Regions from separate parts of the Buttiauxella sp. BIGb0471 genome, predicted to be linked through region 1. Evidence: predicted binding sites of a transcription regulator. Region 1 holds the regulator's gene; each other region holds the start of a gene.
The links. The regulator PhoB, encoded in region 1, activates phosphate uptake and scavenging genes when phosphate is short. The targets are predictions, from matches to a motif close to CTGTCATAAAACTGNCNNAT.
Positions count from the first base shown of each region.

Region 2: a site for PhoB is predicted at 928-947, ahead of M2371_RS07780 (phosphoethanolamine transferase). Genes of this name have one in related genera too.
Region 3: a site for PhoB is predicted at 770-789, ahead of rpoH (RNA polymerase sigma factor RpoH). Genes of this name have one in related genera too.
Region 4: a site for PhoB is predicted at 811-830, ahead of nudF (ADP-ribose diphosphatase). Genes of this name have one in related genera too.

Region 1 is NZ_JANUEU010000005.1:99,871-102,075, forward strand. It holds gene sbcD (exonuclease subunit SbcD) at 1-307, opposite strand, end outside; gene phoB (phosphate response regulator transcription factor PhoB) at 497-1,186, shown strand; gene phoR (phosphate regulon sensor histidine kinase PhoR) at 1,209-2,205, shown strand, end outside.
Region 2 is NZ_JANUEU010000002.1:267,748-269,952, reverse strand. It holds gene M2371_RS07795 (SLC13 family permease) at 1-23, opposite strand, end outside; gene mntR (manganese-binding transcriptional regulator MntR) at 26-493, opposite strand; gene mntS (manganase accumulation protein MntS) at 684-812, shown strand; gene M2371_RS07780 (phosphoethanolamine transferase) at 1,130-2,205, shown strand, end outside.
Region 3 is NZ_JANUEU010000004.1:267,783-269,987, reverse strand. It holds gene ftsX (permease-like cell division protein FtsX) at 1-683, shown strand, start outside; gene rpoH (RNA polymerase sigma factor RpoH) at 941-1,795, shown strand; gene M2371_RS15080 (branched-chain amino acid ABC transporter substrate-binding protein) at 2,018-2,205, shown strand, end outside.
Region 4 is NZ_JANUEU010000007.1:38,243-40,447, forward strand. It holds gene tolC (outer membrane channel protein TolC) at 1-694, opposite strand, end outside; gene nudF (ADP-ribose diphosphatase) at 901-1,533, shown strand; gene M2371_RS18900 (DUF1249 family protein) at 1,536-1,958, shown strand; gene cpdA (3',5'-cyclic-AMP phosphodiesterase) at 1,984-2,205, shown strand, end outside.

The sequences.
Region 1 (2,205 bases):
AAGTATTCAGGCATGCCATTAATTCACGAGATTCATTCAGCGTGGCTACGGAATCATGATTTCCCGCCAGCACCACGAGAGAACAGCCTGTTTGCTGAAGTTGCACCACAAAACGGTTATACAATTCGCGTGCGTAACTTGGCGGCGAGCCGGTATCAAAAATATCGCCTGCGACAATTATCGCATCCACATCATGCTCGACTGCGGCTTGAAGCAACCATTCAAGAAACGCCTGGTGCTCTGGCCCACGGCTTTTGGTATAAAAATTTTGACCAAGATGCCAGTCTGAAGTGTGAATAATGCGCATTGGTTGTCCCTTGGCATAAAAAAGCGTGGCGGGATTATAAAGCGGATGAGCAAGAACGACACAATTGAGTGTCATAATTCATTGTGATGAATCACCAGGCATTTATGTTTTTCATAAATCTGTCATAAATCTGACGCATAATGGCACCGCATTGAAACAACAATAATTATTCCTTGAGCAGGGCGAATCATGGCGAAGCGTATTTTAGTCGTAGAAGATGAAGCTCCAATCCGTGAAATGGTGAGCTTTGTGCTTGAGCAAAACGGTTTTCATCCTGTAGAAGCGGAAGATTATGACAGTGCAGTGAATCTGCTTATCGAACCCTTTCCGGATTTAATTTTACTCGACTGGATGCTGCCGGGTGGTTCGGGTATTCAATTCATCAAGCATTTGAAACGCGAAGCATTAACTCGTGAAATCCCGGTGATGATGCTGACGGCGCGTGGTGAAGAAGAAGACCGCGTGCGAGGGCTTGAAGTCGGAGCCGATGACTATATTACCAAACCGTTTTCCCCGAAGGAGCTTGTGGCACGCATTAAAGCGGTGATGCGCCGCATCTCTCCGATGGCGGTGGAAGAGGTGATTGAGATGCACGGGCTGAGCCTTGATCCGTCATCGCACCGCGTCATGACCGGTGAGAACCCATTGGATATGGGGCCAACAGAATTTAAATTATTACACTTCTTTATGACGCACCCGGAACGGGTGTATAGCCGTGAGCAACTGCTTAATCATGTATGGGGTACCAATGTTTATGTCGAAGACCGAACGGTGGACGTACATATTCGGCGGTTACGCAAAGCGCTTGAACATAGTGGACATGACAGAATGGTACAAACAGTACGCGGTACGGGTTATCGGTTCTCAACCCGCTTTTAATTCCTTGTCAGGAGAATGACGCGTGCTGGAAAGGTTGTCATGGAAAAGGCTGGTGATGGAGCTGGTGCTCTGTTGCATACCCGCCGCCATCTTAGGTCTTATTTTCGGCCATTTACCGTGGTTTTTATTACTGGCAGTCACCGGACTGCTGGCTTGGCATTTCTGGAATTTACTGCGTTTATCGTGGTGGCTGTGGGTGGATCGCAGTATGACGCCGCCGCCAGGCCGCGGGAGTTGGGATCCCCTGTTGTACGGTCTTCATCAGATGCAGCTGCGCAACAAAAAGCGCCGCAAAGAGTTAGGCAATCTGATTAAGCGTTTTCGTAGCGGAGCCGAATCGCTGCCCGATGCGGTGGTTTTGACCACGGAAGAAGGGACGATTTTTTGGTGCAACGGTCTGGCGCAACAATTGCTGGGGTTACGCTGGCCGGACGATAACGGGCAGAACATCCTTAACTTGCTGCGCTACCCTGAATTTACTCGCTATTTGTCGCAAAAAGAGTTTTCGCGTCCGTTAACTTTGGTACTCAATACGGGCCGCCATCTGGAGTTCCGTGTGATGCCCTACAGCGATGAGCAGTGGCTGCTGGTGGCACGCGATGTGACTCAGATGCACCAGCTCGAAGGGGCGCGACGTAATTTCTTTGCTAACGTCAGTCACGAACTGCGAACGCCGCTCACGGTGCTGCAAGGTTATCTGGAGATGATGCAGGACCAGACGCTTGAAGGGCCGCTGCGTGAGAAAGCATTAGGCACAATGCGCGAGCAAACTTCGCGCATGGAAGGGTTGGTTAAGCAGCTTCTGACGCTTTCAAAAATAGAAGCCGCTCCGGCCATGGTGCTCAATGAAAAGATTGATGTGCCGCTGATGCTGCGTGTTGTAGAACGTGAGGCGCAAACTCTCAGCCATGAACGGCAGACGATACAATTTGATATCGATCCCACGCTGAAAGTCTTTGGCAATGACGAGCAACTGAGGAGTGCGATTTCTAACCTCGTTTATAACGCAGTCAACCATA
Region 2 (2,205 bases), on a different contig from region 1:
GGGCGCACCAGGTTCAGTAACATTGCTACTTAAATCCCCGCTGCTCGCTAAACAAGCGGAAGGCTTCCAGCGTTTCTTCACTCACGTGGTGCTCAACACCTTCGGCGTCAATTCTGGCCGTTTCAGGGCTGATGCCCAGTGCGAGAAAAAAGTTTTCAACGATTTGATGACGCTCACGGCTCATTTGCGCCAGCTTCTCGCCTTCTGCCGTCAGAAATACGCCGCGCCATGGAATTTGTTCAATAAGCCCCACCGAGGCGAGTCTTTTTAACATTTTAGCAACCGTTGGCTGAGAGACGCCAAGCCTTGCCGCCATATCAACCTGGCGGACTTCCCCCACTTCACGAATCAAATCAGAAATCAGCTCAACGTAGTCATCAATCAATTCACGGCGATGCGCTTCCCGCACCTGCCGAAAGCCTTCGACATGCTCTTCAACGTTTACCAACTGCGTCATTTTTTGTTTATTTTTTTGGCCTGGCGTACGGCTCATGATGCTTCCTCATGCAGGGGTGCGGCATCGTCCGATGACGAGCTTTGGCCCCATTGTAAACCAGCATCACCCAAGCACAAAAATTTAACGAATTAGCAATAGCTATACAATATAGCCTGTGCTATATCTGTATGTAATGCAGTCAGCCTTAAAAGGAATTGAAGGCAGCAGATGTTATTAGGAGGACAAGATGAATGAATTTAAGAGGTGCATGAGCGTGTTTACACATTCCCCGTTTCAAGTGCGGCTGATGCTGCTCAATATGTTATGTGATTGGGTTTCAGGCAAACCACAGCAGGGTGAAAAACCGAAGTCATAGGCAGCCGCCCTGCCTTCTTCACCCTGAGTCTGACTCGCGTCAGCTATTCCAGCTGTTAGCTTTTCCTTTCATTAGATTCCCTGAAATTACCGTTTGGTCGCACTTTAACCCTACCATTTGTCGGTTTTGTTACCTGCTTCGCAAAACACATTTCTCTTATCAGTTGATCTTCTTATCGTACCGCTCTATCTTCTTGCAGCCCTGCACATGAAGCGGCTCGCAGATGCGGTCCAGTTCCCCTTCTTTTCCGTCTGTCAGGCAGGTTCTTACCCTCGTCGCCAGGGTTTTCGCATGGCGTTTAGTAGATCTCGGTAAACATGAATTTAACGGTTAAAGAAACCCTGACGACCCGCGCAATTGCGCTCAATCCGTGGACTGGCTTTTATTTCCTTCAGTCTTTGCTGATTAACTTCGCTCTCGGTTATGAATTTAGCATTCTGTATGCGGTGGCTTTTAGCTGCGTATTGCTGCTGCTTTGGCGCAGCGCGCCTAAATTCCAGAAGGGTTTGCTGGCAATTTGTAGTTTGATAGCCGCGATGTATTTCCCGTTTGGTCAGGCCTACGGTTCGCCCAACTTTAATACCCTGCTGGCCCTGCATTCGACCAACTTCGAAGAATCCACGGAATTGATGACTATCTTCCCGTGGTACAGCTATTTGGTGTCGGTATTTATTCTGGCGCTTGGCATTATTGCCGTGCGTCGTAAAGTCGCGCCGAAGAAAAGAAACTGGTGTCATTTCGACAGTTTATGTCTGGTTGTCAGCGTGGTTTGTTTCTTTGTGGCTCCGGTGCAAAACCTGGCTTACGGTGGCGTATTTAAATTCAAAGATTCCGGTTATCCGGTGTTCCGCTTCGTCAAAGATGTGGTGGTCAATAACCAGGAAGTAATCGACGAACAGACGCGGATGCAGGCCTTCGCTCAGATGAAGGACACCTGGAATGTGCTGGCGGTAAAACCTAAATATCACACTTATGTGGTGGTGATTGGTGAGAGCGCACGGCGTGATGCTCTTGGCGCTTTCGGTGGTCACTGGGATAACACGCCATTCGCCAGCCAGGTCAATGGCAACTTATTTATGGATTATGTTGCCGCCAGTGGTTCAACGCAAAAATCATTGGGGATGACGCTCAACCGGGTTATTGATGGCAAACCGCAATATCAGGACAGCATTATCACCCTCGCCAACCGTGCTGGTTTCCAGACATGGTGGTTCTCAAATCAGGGGCAAATCGGTGAATACGATACCGCAATTGCCAGCATCGCCAAGCGTGCGGATGAAGTGCATTTTTTGAAAAATGGTGATTTTGAAGCGGATAAAAATACCCGTGACGAAGCATTATTAAAGATGACCGCGCAGGTGTTTGCCACCCAGCACACTACCCCGCAATTAAT
Region 3 (2,205 bases), on a different contig from region 1:
AAGTGGTGGGTGCGATTCAGGCAGAAGAGGGCGTCGATAAAGTTAACTATTTATCGCGTGACGAAGCGCTGGGCGAATTCCGCAACTGGTCTGGCTTTGGCGGCGCGCTGGATATGCTGGAAGAAAACCCGTTGCCTGCGGTTGCCGTGGTGAACCCGAAACTCGATTTCCAGACCACAGACCACCTGAACACTTTGCGTGACCGTGTCGCTCGTATTAACGGTGTCGATGAAGTGCGCATGGATGACAGCTGGTTTGCACGTCTCGCCTCGCTGACGGGCCTTGTAGGGCGTGTTGCTGCGATGATTGGCGTGCTGATGGTTGCCGCGGTATTCCTGGTGATTGGTAACAGCGTGCGCCTGAGCATCTTTGCCCGCCGCGACTCCATCAACGTGCAGAAACTGATTGGTGCAACGGATGGATTCATCCTGCGCCCGTTCTTGTACGGCGGTGCGTTATTAGGCTTTAGCGGTGCGTTTTTGTCGCTGATTTTGACCGAAATTCTGGTGTGGCGTTTGTCATCTGCTGTGACCGAAGTGGCGCAAGTGTTTGGCACAAAATTCGATCTGACGGGCTTGGGTTTCGACGAATGCCTGCTGTTGTTGCTGGTTTCATCGATGAGCGGTTGGTTGGCTGCGTGGATAGCAACAGTACAACATTTACGTCGTTTTACCCCAGAGTAAAAATTTTTTGATATACTAGTCCCCTGCTACGAAGTACCTATCAGCAGGGGACTCGTTCCCACCTCGGTTAGCGTTTCTCCTGCCATGTTTCATAGCTCTGTCACATTTTGTGTGCAATCTATGCACAGCTTTACACGGAACTTGTGGATAGCATCACTGTCTGAGTTTACTGTGGGTGGTACGGTTTGGCGCTTGACGTGGAGTCAGGTGTGGCACTGTGTAGCAACCTGTACGTTAGTCTCTAAGAGAGGGTTTGAATGACCAAAGAAATGCAAAATTTAGCTTTAGCCCCTGTTGGTAACCTGGAATCTTATATTCGGGCCGCTAACTCCTGGCCGATGTTGACGGCTGAGGAAGAGAAGGAGCTTGCTGAAAAGCTGCATTACCAGGGCGATCTGGAAGCAGCGAAAAGGCTGATCCTGTCTCACCTGCGCTTTGTTGTTCATATCGCTCGTAATTACTCGGGCTATGGCTTGCCGCAGGCTGACTTGATTCAGGAAGGCAACATTGGCCTGATGAAGGCTGTGCGCCGCTTTAACCCGGAAGTGGGTGTCCGTCTGGTGTCGTTCGCTGTGCACTGGATCAAAGCTGAAATTCATGAATACGTTCTGCGTAACTGGCGTATTGTGAAAGTGGCAACCACTAAAGCACAACGTAAGTTGTTCTTTAACCTGCGTAAAACTAAACAACGTCTGGGTTGGTTCAACCAGGACGAAGTGGAAATGGTTGCCAACGAGCTGGGTGTTTCCAGCAAAGATGTCCGTGAGATGGAATCTCGTATGGCGGCGCAGGACATGACGTTCGACATGGGCAACGACGACGATTCAGACAGCGCGCCAATGGCCCCTGTGCTGTTCTTGCAGGATAAGTCTTCTAACTTTGCCGATGGCATCGAAGACGACAACTGGGAATCGCATGCGGCTGATAAACTCAGCGATGCCATGTTAGGCCTGGACGAACGTAGCCAGGATATTATCCGTGCCCGTTGGCTCGATGAAGACAACAAAAGCACGCTGCAAGAACTGGCCGACCGTTATGGCGTTTCCGCCGAGCGTGTACGTCAGCTTGAAAAGAACGCGATGAAAAAACTGCGCATGGCCATCGAAGCGTAAGTTATTCAGCAAGACAAAAAAACCGCCTTCCAGGGCGGTTTTTTTATGCCCGTCACTTTCCTTCCCCATTGTGAAAAAATTGTTATTCCAAAAGCCGCAAATTCGGGTATGTTTTTAACTCTGAGTGCGGCGAAGGCACACGCGGTATTCGTAAACCAAAAATAAAACCGTGCCAAAACAACACAACAAATACCAATCACAACAAGAATGGGGATTCTCAGGATGAACATGAAGGGCAAAGCGTTATTGGCTGGTTGTATTGCACTTGCGATGAGCAACGCAGCATTTGCGAAGGACATCAAAGTAGCGGTAGTTGGGGCGATGTCTGGCCCGGTTGCTCAATATGGCGACCAGGAATTTACCGGTGCAGAACAAGCAGTTGCTGATATTAATGCCAAAGGCGGCATCAA
Region 4 (2,205 bases), on a different contig from region 1:
CATCAGGCTTATTGGTTTTGAAGCCATCAACATTGAGCGAAGCCAGAGACGGATAGTAGTTACCCGTCACCTGGCGCAGCGTTTCTACTGAGTTATCCAGGTTGTTACGCGCAGTCACTTCGTCTGCTAATACGCTATCGTATTGCGCACGGGCGTTCTGCACGTCGGTAATAGCAACCAGGCCAACGTTAAAGCGTTGAGTCGTTTGGTCTAACTGGCGGTAAATAGCCTGCTTCTGCGCTTCAGTGAAGGACAGTGCATCAATGGCGCTCAGCACATTAAAATAGGCCGTCGCAGTATTCAGAATCAGCGTTTGTTGATCGGTCTGATAAGTGACGTCTTGAATACCGGCAGATTTTTCTTGTAGGGTCAGCGCACGCCATTTTGACATATCAAAAATAGTTTGCGTCAACTGCAAAGAGCCACTGGTTTGGCTGGAGTCGATGCCATTCGAATCATTGAAACCATTGGTGTATTCATAATCAGCACCAAGGCCAAGTTGTGGCAGTAACGGGCTACGTGCTTCGTTAATTTTTTCGAATGCGGCATCACGGTCAGCAGCGGATTTACGTAGGTCCGGGTTGCTTACACGTGCCTGCTGATAAACCTGCATCAGGTTTTCTGCCTGGCTCATGGCACTGAAACCCGTTAGGCTCAGACCGATAAGAATTGGGAGCAGTTTCTTCATTTGCATTCCTTGTTGTGAAGCAGAATATTGTTTGTTAGCGCTGACAAGAGCCGAAAATGATCGCCGATTCTAGCAGAGTCTGCCAGCTGGGCTGCTTGGCGTAATGTGCCATCTGCCCTTAATTTTCATCAATCTACCACATAGCAAATGAAACGGCAGTCAAACTGGCTTGAAATTACGCACTCGTGACCATAAAAAATCAGGAAATTACTATGACTGAGCAAAACCCTCAACTTGTCACGTTAGGGAAAAACGATGTTGAAATTATTGCACGGGAAACGCTTTATAGCGGTTTTTTTTCGTTGGATCTTTATCGATTCCGCCATCGCTTGTTTAATGGCGAAATGAGTGGTGAAGTCCGACGTGAAATTTTAGAACGCGGGCATGCCGCAGTACTGCTACCCTATGACCCTGTGCGAGACGAAGTTGTATTGATAGAACAGATTCGGATTGCAGCGTATGACACCAGCGAAAGCCCATGGTTACTGGAGCTGGTGGCCGGAATGATTGAAGAAGGTGAAAGCGTCGAAGACGTTGCGCGCCGTGAGGCCGTAGAAGAAGCCGGGCTGTCTGTTGGTCGTACAAAACCGGTTATCAACTACCTGGCAAGCCCGGGTGGCACCAGCGAACGTTTATCTATTCTCGTTGGGGAAGTCGATTCGACAACCGCTACGGGCATACATGGTCTGGCAGATGAAAACGAAGATATTCGGGTTCATGTCGTGAGCCGGGAACAGGCTTATCAGTTAGTAGAAGAAGGGAAAATCGACAACGCGGCTTCAGTCATCGCACTGCTTTGGCTGCAATTGCATCATAAGAAATTAAGAGAAGAGTGGAAGAAATAAACATGAAGCGCTACACACCTGACTTCCCTGAAATGATGCGCCTGTGCGAAACCAATTTTGCGCAACTTCGACGCCTGCTTCCTCGTCTTGACGAGGTGGGAGAAAAGGTCACATATCAGGTCAGTAGCGCCCAGTATCGGCTCACTATTCTTGAGTCGACACGTTACACAACGCTTGTGCAAATTGAACAAACCGTCCCGGCGATAAGCTACTGGAGCCTGCCGTCAATGTCCGTCAGGCTCTATCATGACGCTATGGTCGCGGAAGTGTGTTCAAGTCAGCAGATCTTTCGTTTCAAAGCACGTTATGATTATCCTAATAAAAAGTTGCATCAACGCGACGAAAAGCATCAAATTAACCAGTTTCTGGCCGATTGGCTGCGGTATTGTTTAGCGCATGGAGCGATGGCGGTTCCGGTTTGTTAGTGAGGGTGAAACCTAAGGACACCATTTGGAAAGCCTGTTAAATCTTCCTGTGGCCGGTGGGGGCCAGATCAGGATCTTGCAAATTACAGATACCCACCTGTTCTCTGGAAAGGACGAAACGCTGCTTGGTATCAATACCTGGATGAGTTATCAGGCGGTTATTGACGCCATCCTCGCCGAGCAGCGTCATTATGATCTTATTGTTGCCACTGGGGATTTAGCCCAGGATCACAGCGCGGAAGCCTAC